Regions from separate parts of the Citrobacter europaeus genome, predicted to be linked through region 1. Evidence: predicted binding sites of a transcription regulator. Region 1 holds the regulator's gene; the other holds the start of a gene.
The links. The regulator PurR, encoded in region 1, represses purine synthesis genes. The targets are predictions, from matches to a motif close to CANGCAAACGTTTGCNTG.

Region 1 (5,361 bases):
GACCAGCAGCAGCGCAAGCCCCGCCACAATCGCCCCCATCACCGGCACAAAACTGTAGCCTAAACCACCGGAAATCACCGCCCCACCGGCTGCGGCACCCAGTGCGTTCCCCAGGTTAAATGCGCCAATATTGACTGACGACGATAATCCAGGCGCTTCGCTGGCAACGCGCATCACACGCATCTGCAACGGTGGAACGACGGCAAACGTCGCCGCGCCCCAGACCACCATACTGACCGCCGCGCCCAGCTCATTTCGCGCAAGCAAAGGAATGGCCAGCATAATAACCATCAACAGCAGTAAAAAACCTTTCAGCGTACCGTTCACTGAACGGTCAGCCAGTTTGCCGCCAAAGTAGTTACCGATCGAGAAGCCAACGCCTATCAGCACCAGCATACCGGTGACAAATGCCGGTGTGGCATGGGTGATAGTATGCAACACCGGTGAGATGTAGGTATAAAGCGTGAACATCGCCCCGGCGCCCAGAACGGTCGTCAGCAGTGCCGACAGCACCTGCGGGCGCATAAGTACCGCCAGTTCACTACGGACATCCGGGCGCTCTCCTGCCCCACCTTTGGGTAATGAGAAGAACAGGCTGACCATCGCGATGACCCCAAGACCCGCCGTTGCCATAAACGACATGCGCCAGCCGATGGTTTCACCAAGCCAGGTTGCCGCCGGAACTCCGCCAATATTGGCAATGGTTAACCCCATAAACATGGTTGCCACGGCGCTGGCCTGCTTATGTTTGGGTACCACGCTTGCAGCAACCACAGAGCCAAGACCAAAAAATGCCCCGTGATTCAGACTGGTCAAAATACGCGATAACATCAGCGTGGTGTAATCCGGTGAGATAGCCGAGAGCACGTTACCCAGCGTAAAAATCGCCATCAGGAATATCAACGCATTACGTCGCGCACGATGAGACAGCAATAATGTCATCAGCGGAGCGCCCACCATTACGCCAACCGCATACGCGCTGATCAACATGCCGGCCGCCGGAATCGAGACATCCACACCTTTGGCTATGACGGGCAATAATCCCATTGGCGAAAATTCGGTGGTACCAATGCCAAACGCGCCGATCGCCAGCGCCAGTAATGGATAATTGAGTTTCATATTGCGACTCCGTAACGTCGAGCCATGGCGCGACATAAAATAAGAGTCAAAAGCATGACATTGATCGCAAAATTAATAAAGTTAACAAAACTGCAAAAGACTTTTGCTTATTCGCAAACAATAGAGGGGAAAAGCCAGCGGAAAGGATGAGGGAGAATTAACTCCCTCGGGGAAATCAATGCAGCGCTGCGGTCAGGCCACTCGCGACGATCAAGCCCAGAACAATAATGGTAGTTACTAACGAAAATTTCAGATCGGTGCTCATCAAGTTTTCTCCTTTTTATTCCCACACAAAAAGTGATATTGCGCATTTTTACACACTTGAAAGCAAAAATCTCTCACGATTTATATTGATAACTGCTTTTAACTCTTCCCCTTTTCGTTAAGATCAGACAAAATTCCACGCTTACTTGATTAGCGTACCGGCCATTGACCCCTTCCTGACGTTCCGTGTCGTTTTCCCGGCGTGCCGCAACCCTTACGTTGCGCTAAGGGTGTGTTAAGGCAAACGTTTACCTGGAGTATTCTCAGGAGCTTAGGATATGGTCTGGAGTGAGATGTAATGGCAACAATTAAAGATGTAGCGAAGCGAGCAAACGTTTCCACTACAACCGTATCACACGTAATTAACAAAACACGCTTTGTCGCGGAAGAAACGCGTAATGCTGTCTGGGCGGCGATCAAAGAGCTGCACTATTCTCCGAGCGCAGTGGCACGCAGCCTGAAGGTGAATCACACCAAGTCTATTGGCTTGTTGGCCACCAGCAGCGAAGCGGCCTATTTCGCTGAAATTATCGAAGCCGTTGAGAAAAACTGTTTCCAGAAAGGCTATACCCTGATTCTGGGTAACGCATGGAACAGTCTCGAAAAACAGCAGGCCTATCTGTCGATGATGGCGCAAAAGCGCGTTGATGGTCTGCTGGTGATGTGTTCCGAGTATCCGGAGCCGCTGCTGACGATGCTCGAAGAGTATCGCCATATTCCGATGGTCGTCATGGACTGGGGCGAAGCAAAAGCCGACTTTACCGATACGGTCATTGATAACGCCTTCGAAGGCGGTTACATGGCAGGTCGGTATCTGGTAGAACGCGGTCATCGTGAGATTGGCGTGATCCCTGGCCCAATGGAACGTAACACCGGAGCCGGGCGTCTGGCAGGTTTTATGAAAGCGATGGAAGAAGCGCTGATTAAAGTGCCTGAAAACTGGATTGTGCAGGGCGATTTTGAACCTGAGTCCGGCTATCGCGCCATGCAGCAAATTTTGTCACAGTCGCATCGTCCGACCGCCGTCTTCTGTGGTGGCGATATTATGGCGATGGGTGCACTGTGCGCCGCTGACGAGATGGGACTGCGCGTACCGCAGGATGTCTCGCTCATCGGGTACGACAACGTGCGCAACGCCCGCTTCTTCACGCCGGCCCTGACGACTATTCACCAGCCGAAAGATTCGCTGGGTGAAACGGCCTTCAACATGTTGTTAGACCGTATCGTGAATAAGCGCGAAGAGTCACAATCTATCGAGGTGCATCCGCGTCTGGTAGAACGCCGCTCGGTTGCCGACGGCCCGTTCCGCGATTACCGCCGCTAAGCCTGTTGCGCGGGGGCCTCATCTGGCTCCCGCAGCCATTCCTTGTTCAACGTTTCACTATCCCCTAAATAATCCAGCAGCCAGCTCAATGCCGGCGACGTATCGTTCTGTTGCCATGTCAGGCAGCATGCGGCATCAGGAAATGGATTCTCCAACTGTAGCGCAACCCATTTGCCGCTATCGATCCACGGTTTGGCAAAATGCGTCGGTACCATGCCGACGCACAACCCTGCAGACAAACAGGTAGCGGAAGATTCCCAGTCTGGCACCACAACGCGCTTTTGGTTATCCAGCAGCCAGGTAATACGCTTTGGCAACGTACGGGAGGTATCTTCACGCACCAGTGACGGCCAGTTGCGCAACGTGTCATCACTCAGCGGCCCGGGCATTGACGCCAACGGATGATGGCTAGCCACCACGCAGCTCCAGCTCAGCATTCCCATGTCACGGAAGGTATAGCGGCCCCCCACCGGAATCGCCTGCGTGGCGCCGATTGCCAGTTCAACGCGCCCATCGGACAGCGCATCCCAGACGCCGTTAAAGACTTCCTGGAAAACCAACAGTTCCACATCGTCAAAATGACGATAGAAATCGACGATCATTTGTCGGGTACGATCTGGGCGGACAATGTTATCGACTGCGATCGCCAGTTGTCCGCGCCAGCCGTTGGCAATTTGCTGGCATTGCTGGCGAGTGATCTGCATTTTTTTGATAACAGAGCGGCCTTCTTTAAGAAACCATGCGCCAGCAGGCGTCAATTCCACATCCCGATGGCGCCGCTCAAAAAGCGGCACCGCCAGCCACTCTTCCAGTTGACGTACGGTGTAGCTTACCGCGGAGGGTACACGGTGCAACTCCTGGGCGGCAGAACTAAAGCTGCCGTTACGCGCAACGGCATCAACCACTTCAAGTGAATATTCCGACCACATATTCTGCCTGCAAAAAATTTGAAATCAGTAAGCAAATATTAGCGTTTCACAGCGAGAATTACACTCACTACACTCAGCGGCATTGTTCTATTGCTAAAAAAAGAGAAATGATGATGCAACCTGGGAAAGGGTTTTTAGTCTGGCTGGCAGGTCTTAGCGTGCTCGGCTTTCTGGCAACGGATATGTATCTGCCCGCCTTTGCCGCAATTCAGTCCGATTTGCAAACACCTGCATCTGCCGTCAGCGCCAGCCTTAGCTTGTTCTTAGCCGGTTTTGCCGTCGCGCAACTTTTGTGGGGGCCACTTTCCGACCACTACGGTCGCAAACCTATTTTGCTGCTGGGTTTATCTATCTTTGCACTGGGCAGTCTGGGCATGCTGTGGGTTGAAAACGCCACCGGCCTGCTGGTGCTGCGCTTTGTCCAGGCCGTTGGTGTTTGCGCTGCATCGGTTATCTGGCAGGCGTTGGTCACCGATTATTATCCTTCACAAAAAGTAAACCGCATCTTTGCCACCATTATGCCGCTGGTCGGATTATCTCCGGCATTAGCACCATTACTAGGCAGTTGGATCCTGGTACATTTTTCCTGGCAGGCCATTTTCGCCACCCTTTTTGCCATTACCCTAATTCTGATGCTTCCCGCACTGCGCTTAAAACCGACGGTTAAAGCACGCGACGACAGCCAGGACAAACCGACGTTCGCCACCTTGCTACGCTCGAAAACTTACCGCGGAAACGTGCTGATTTATGCCGCCTGTTCCGCAAGCTTTTTCGCATGGCTGACGGGTTCCCCGTTCATCCTCAGCGAAATGGGCTACAGTCCAGCGGTGATTGGCCTGAGCTATGTTCCGCAAACTATCGCTTTCTTAATCGGTGGTTACGGCTGCCGCGCTGCGCTGCAAAAATGGCAGGGCCGTCAACTGCTGCCCTGGTTACTCATTCTGTATGCCATCAGCGTTGTGGCCACCTGGGCAACCGGCTTTATTCATCATGTTGCGCTGGCTGAAATCCTGATCCCATTCTGTGTGATGGCGATCGCTAACGGGGCAATCTATCCTATCGTCGTCGCGCAAGCATTACGTCCTTTCCCACAAGCAACAGGACGCGCAGCCGCATTGCAGAACACACTGCAACTGGGTTTATGCTTCCTCGCAAGCCTTGTGGTTTCCTGGTTAATCGCTACCCCACTGCTCACCACCACCAGCGTGATGCTGACAACGGTGCTGCTGGCGGGCGTGGGTTACAAAATGCAATCACAGAAAGCTGACGCCCCGCAAACAGATGATCGTGCGCAAATTGCCCACGGTGAGTCTCACTAAAGATTGTTGCGGGCAATTAATTAGCCCGCTAACAATTATCAGTTGAATCGATAAAAAATCAGGCCTATACTGATTTCCGGTTGTTAAAAATAACGATAATTTCTATGTATTAACGGTGACAAGAACGTTCCCGTTTTTCCACGGATGGCCTTTTCGGCAAGGGTTCCTCCCTTCCTCTGTTCTACGTCGGATTATAGATTCGCGGATTAATTCCGTGAGATTTCTCACAAAGCCCAAAAAAGCGTCTACGCTGTTTTAAGGTTCTGATCACCGACCAGTGATGGAGAAGCTATGAGTTCATCGTGTATAGAAGACGTCAGCGTACCGGATGATGACTGGTACCGCATCACCAATGAATTATTGAGCCGTGCAGGCATTACCATTAATGGCCCGGCACCGGCGGATA
Region 2 (5,361 bases), 2.4 Mb from region 1:
CAACATCCTGGCTGTCTGTGCCTTCCCACATCGTTTCCCACTTAACCATGACTTTGGGACCTTAGCTGGCGGTCTGGGTTGTTTCCCTCTTCACGACGGACGTTAGCACCCGCCGTGTGTCTCCCGTGATAACATTCTTCGGTATTCGCAGTTTGCATCGGGTTGGTAAGTCGGGATGACCCCCTAGCCGAAACAGTGCTCTACCCCCGAAGATGAATTCACGAGGCGCTACCTAAATAGCTTTCGGGGAGAACCAGCTATCTCCCGGTTTGATTGGCCTTTCACCCCCAGCCACAAGTCATCCGCTAATTTTTCAACATTAGTCGGTTCGGTCCTCCAGTTAGTGTTACCCAACCTTCAACCTGCCCATGGCTAGATCACCGGGTTTCGGGTCTATACCCTGCAACTTAACGCCCAGTTAAGACTCGGTTTCCCTTCGGCTCCCCTATTCGGTTAACCTTGCTACAGAATATAAGTCGCTGACCCATTATACAAAAGGTACGCAGTCACCCCATAAAGAGGCTCCCACTGCTTGTACGTACACGGTTTCAGGTTCTTTTTCACTCCCCTCGCCGGGGTTCTTTTCGCCTTTCCCTCACGGTACTGGTTCACTATCGGTCAGTCAGGAGTATTTAGCCTTGGAGGATGGTCCCCCCATATTCAGACAGGATACCACGTGTCCCGCCCTACTCTTCGAGTTCACAACATATGCACTTTTGTGTACGGGACTATCACCCTGTACCGTCGGACTTTCCAGACCGTTCCACTAACACACATGCTGATTCAGACTCTGGGCTGCTCCCCGTTCGCTCGCCGCTACTGGGGGAATCTCGGTTGATTTCTTTTCCTCGGGGTACTTAGATGTTTCAGTTCCCCCGGTTCGCTTCATTACGCTATGTATTCACGTAATGATAGTGTGACGGATCACACTGGGTTTCCCCATTCGGAAATCGCCGGTTATAACGGTTCATATCACCTTACCGACGCTTATCGCAGATTAGCACGTCCTTCATCGCCTCTGACTGCCAGGGCATCCACCGTGTACGCTTAGTCGCTTAACCTCACAACCCGAAGATGTTTCTTTCGATTCATCATCGTGCTGCAAAAATTTGAGAGACTCGAACACACCATTTATCTGTTCTTATTACGGAGAACAGACACAGTGTGTCGTTTCAATTTTCAGCTTGATCCAGATTTTTAAAGAGCAAAACTTCTTAATGCACTCGAAAGTACATTTAGAAGTTCATCATTCATCAGACAATCTGTGTGAGCACTACAAAGAACGCTTCTTTAAGGTAAGGAGGTGATCCAACCGCAGGTTCCCCTACGGTTACCTTGTTACGACTTCACCCCAGTCATGAATCACAAAGTGGTAAGCGCCCTCCCGAAGGTTAAGCTACCTACTTCTTTTGCAACCCACTCCCATGGTGTGACGGGCGGTGTGTACAAGGCCCGGGAACGTATTCACCGTGGCATTCTGATCCACGATTACTAGCGATTCCGACTTCATGGAGTCGAGTTGCAGACTCCAATCCGGACTACGACATACTTTATGAGGTCCGCTTGCTCTCGCGAGGTCGCTTCTCTTTGTATATGCCATTGTAGCACGTGTGTAGCCCTACTCGTAAGGGCCATGATGACTTGACGTCATCCCCACCTTCCTCCAGTTTATCACTGGCAGTCTCCTTTGAGTTCCCGGCCTAACCGCTGGCAACAAAGGATAAGGGTTGCGCTCGTTGCGGGACTTAACCCAACATTTCACAACACGAGCTGACGACAGCCATGCAGCACCTGTCTCAGAGTTCCCGAAGGCACCAAAGCATCTCTGCTAAGTTCTCTGGATGTCAAGAGTAGGTAAGGTTCTTCGCGTTGCATCGAATTAAACCACATGCTCCACCGCTTGTGCGGGCCCCCGTCAATTCATTTGAGTTTTAACCTTGCGGCCGTACTCCCCAGGCGGTCGACTTAACGCGTTAGCTCCGGAAGCCACGCCTCAAGGGCACAACCTCCAAGTCGACATCGTTTACGGCGTGGACTACCAGGGTATCTAATCCTGTTTGCTCCCCACGCTTTCGCACCTGAGCGTCAGTCTTTGTCCAGGGGGCCGCCTTCGCCACCGGTATTCCTCCAGATCTCTACGCATTTCACCGCTACACCTGGAATTCTACCCCCCTCTACAAGACTCTAGCCTGCCAGTTTCGGATGCAGTTCCCAGGTTGAGCCCGGGGATTTCACATCCGACTTGACAGACCGCCTGCGTGCGCTTTACGCCCAGTAATTCCGATTAACGCTTGCACCCTCCGTATTACCGCGGCTGCTGGCACGGAGTTAGCCGGTGCTTCTTCTGCGAGTAACGTCAATCACCAAGGTTATTAACCTTAATGCCTTCCTCCTCGCTGAAAGTACTTTACAACCCGAAGGCCTTCTTCATACACGCGGCATGGCTGCATCAGGCTTGCGCCCATTGTGCAATATTCCCCACTGCTGCCTCCCGTAGGAGTCTGGACCGTGTCTCAGTTCCAGTGTGGCTGGTCATCCTCTCAGACCAGCTAGGGATCGTCGCCTAGGTGAGCCGTTACCCCACCTACTAGCTAATCCCATCTGGGCACATCCGATGGCAAGAGGCCCGAAGGTCCCCCTCTTTGGTCTTGCGACGTTATGCGGTATTAGCTACCGTTTCCAGTAGTTATCCCCCTCCATCGGGCAGTTTCCCAGACATTACTCACCCGTCCGCCACTCGTCACCCAAGAGCAAGCTCTCTGTGCTACCGTTCGACTTGCATGTGTTAGGCCTGCCGCCAGCGTTCAATCTGAGCCATGATCAAACTCTTCAATTTAAGTTTGATGCTCGTGAATTAAACTTCGTAATGAATTACGTATGTTCACTCAGAGACTTGGTATTCATTTTTCGTCTTGCGACGTTAAGAATCCGTATCTTCGAGTGCCCACACAGATTGTCTGATAAATTGTTAAAGAGCAGTTGCGACGCGCTTTAGCGCTCTGTCGCGAGGTGGCGTATATTACGCTTTCCTCTTTCAGAGTCAACCCTCATTTTCAGGTTTTTCTCTTCAACCGAACCGGCTGTTTATGTGAAGTGATTCACATCCGCCGTGTCGATGGAGGCGCATTATAGGGAGTTTCCTGCGGCCCGCAACCCTTAAATGACAGAAAAATGACTGAGTGCTGCATTCCACAGCAAAACCCCGCCTTATACCCATTTACACACAGAGTTATCCACAAACCACACGATCGTTTCTGCGATCCTCTCTTTATAACAGCCTCTTTCAACAGAAATAAGAAGGGGTCAAAATCGAAAATTAAAAATTCGCGAGCGTTGCGCAAACGTTTTCGTTACAATGCCCCCGCACAACAAGGATGCCCCGTAAGGGGCGTTAGCTGAGTTTTTAGCCAAGAATTCACCTAACGCTCTCTGTAATAGTCAAATCCAGGGGATTTACCATGCAACAACGTCGTCCAGTCCGCCGCGCTCTGCTCAGTGTTTCTGACAAGGCCGGTATCATCGAATTCGCTCAGGCACTTTCCGCACGCGGTGTGGAGCTGCTGTCAACGGGTGGCACTGCGCGCCTGTTAGCGGAGAAAGGTCTGCCAGTGACCGAAGTTTCCGATTACACCGGCTTCCCGGAAATGATGGATGGACGCGTGAAGACCCTGCATCCGAAAGTCCACGGCGGCATTCTTGGTCGTCGCGGTCAGGACGACGGAATTATGGAACAACACGGTATCGCACCTATCGACATGGTGGTCGTTAACCTGTATCCGTTCGCCGAGACCGTCGCACGCGTTGGCTGCTCGCTGGAAGATGCGGTAGAGAACATCGATATCGGCGGCCCGACTATGGTACGTTCCGCCGCCAAGAACCATAAAGACGTGGCTATCGTTGTGAAGAGCAGCGACTACGACGCGATTATTAAAGAGATGGATGCTCACGAAGGCTCTCTGACCCTCGACACCCGTTTCGATCTCGCGATTAAAGCCTTCGAACACACCGCCGCCTACGACAGCATGATTGCCAACTACTTCGGCAGCATGGTTCCGGCTTATCACGGTGAGAGCAAAGAGGCCGCTGGCCGTTTCCCGCGTACGCTGAACCTGAACTTCATTAAGAAGCAGGATATGCGCTACGGTGAGAACAGCCACCAGCAGGCTGCCTTCTATATAGAAGAGAATGTGAAAGAAGCGTCCGTTGCCACCGCACAGCAGGTACAGGGCAAAGCGCTTTCCTACAACAATATCGCTGATACCGACGCAGCGCTGGAGTGCGTGAAAGAGTTCAACGAGCCAGCCTGCGTGATCGTCAAGCACGCTAACCCGTGCGGCGTGGCGGTAAGCACTTCTATTCTCGACGCTTACGACCGCGCCTATAAAACCGACCCGACCTCCGCATTCGGCGGCATCATCGCCTTTAACCGCGAGCTGGATGCCGAAACCGCGCAGGCCATCATCTCCCGCCAGTTCGTGGAAGTGATCATCGCCCCATCGGCTACCGAAGAAGCGCTGAAGATCACCGCCGCGAAACAGAACGTTCGCGTTCTGACCTGCGGCCAGTGGGCACAACGTGTGCCGGGTCTGGACTTCAAACGCGTTAACGGCGGTCTGCTGGTTCAGGACAGGGATCTGGGTATGGTGAGCGAAGGCGAACTGCGCGTAGTGTCCAAACGTCAGCCGACCGAACAAGAGCTGCGCGATGCGCTGTTCTGCTGGAAGGTCGCCAAGTTCGTGAAATCCAACGCCATTGTTTACGCCAAAGAGAACATGACTATCGGCATAGGCGCAGGCCAGATGAGCCGCGTGTACTCGGCGAAAATCGCGGGCATTAAAGCGGCAGACGAAGGTCTGGAAGTGAAAGGCTCTGCGATGGCTTCCGACGCGTTCTTCCCGTTCCGCGATGGTATTGATGCCGCCGCCGCCGTTGGCGTGAGCTGCGTTATCCAGCCTGGTGGTTCTATCCGTGATGATGAAGTCATTGCCGCTGCCGATGAACACGGTATCGCGATGATCTTTACCGACATGCGCCACTTCCGCCATTAATCCACGGAGCAGACGATGAAAGTATTAGTGATTGGCAACGGCGGGCGCGAGCACGCGCTGGCCTGGAAAGCGGCGCAGTCGCCGCTGGTCGATACCGTTTTTGTTGCACCGGGTAACGCAGGCACCGCACTGGAACCCGCGCTGCAAAACGTGGCAATCGCGGTAACCGATATTCCGGCACTGCTGAGCTTTGCCCAGAACGAGAAGATCGATCTGACCATCGTTGGTCCGGAAGCGCCGCTGGTGATTGGCGTGGTCGATGCCTTCCGCGCCGCAGGCCTGAAAATTTTCGGCCCAACCGAAGGTGCTGCAC

Region 2: purH (bifunctional phosphoribosylaminoimidazolecarboxamide formyltransferase/IMP cyclohydrolase) is a predicted target of PurR. The motif match lies at 3,335-3,352, and genes of this name have one in related genera.

The regions. Positions count from the first base shown of each region.
Region 1 is NZ_CP148084.1:2,417,076-2,422,436, reverse strand. It holds gene WHR59_RS11405 (MFS transporter) at 1-1,119, opposite strand, end outside; gene cydH (cytochrome bd-I accessory subunit CydH) at 1,295-1,384, opposite strand; gene purR (HTH-type transcriptional repressor PurR) at 1,682-2,707, shown strand; gene punR (DNA-binding transcriptional activator PunR) at 2,704-3,636, opposite strand; gene punC (purine nucleoside transporter PunC) at 3,750-4,955, shown strand; gene cfa (cyclopropane fatty acyl phospholipid synthase) at 5,247-5,361, shown strand, end outside.
Region 2 is NZ_CP148084.1:4,802,012-4,807,372, forward strand. It holds rRNA gene WHR59_RS22480 (23S ribosomal RNA) at 1-1,061, opposite strand, end outside; rRNA gene WHR59_RS22485 (16S ribosomal RNA) at 1,297-2,836, opposite strand; gene purH (bifunctional phosphoribosylaminoimidazolecarboxamide formyltransferase/IMP cyclohydrolase) at 3,459-5,048, shown strand; gene purD (phosphoribosylamine--glycine ligase) at 5,064-5,361, shown strand, end outside.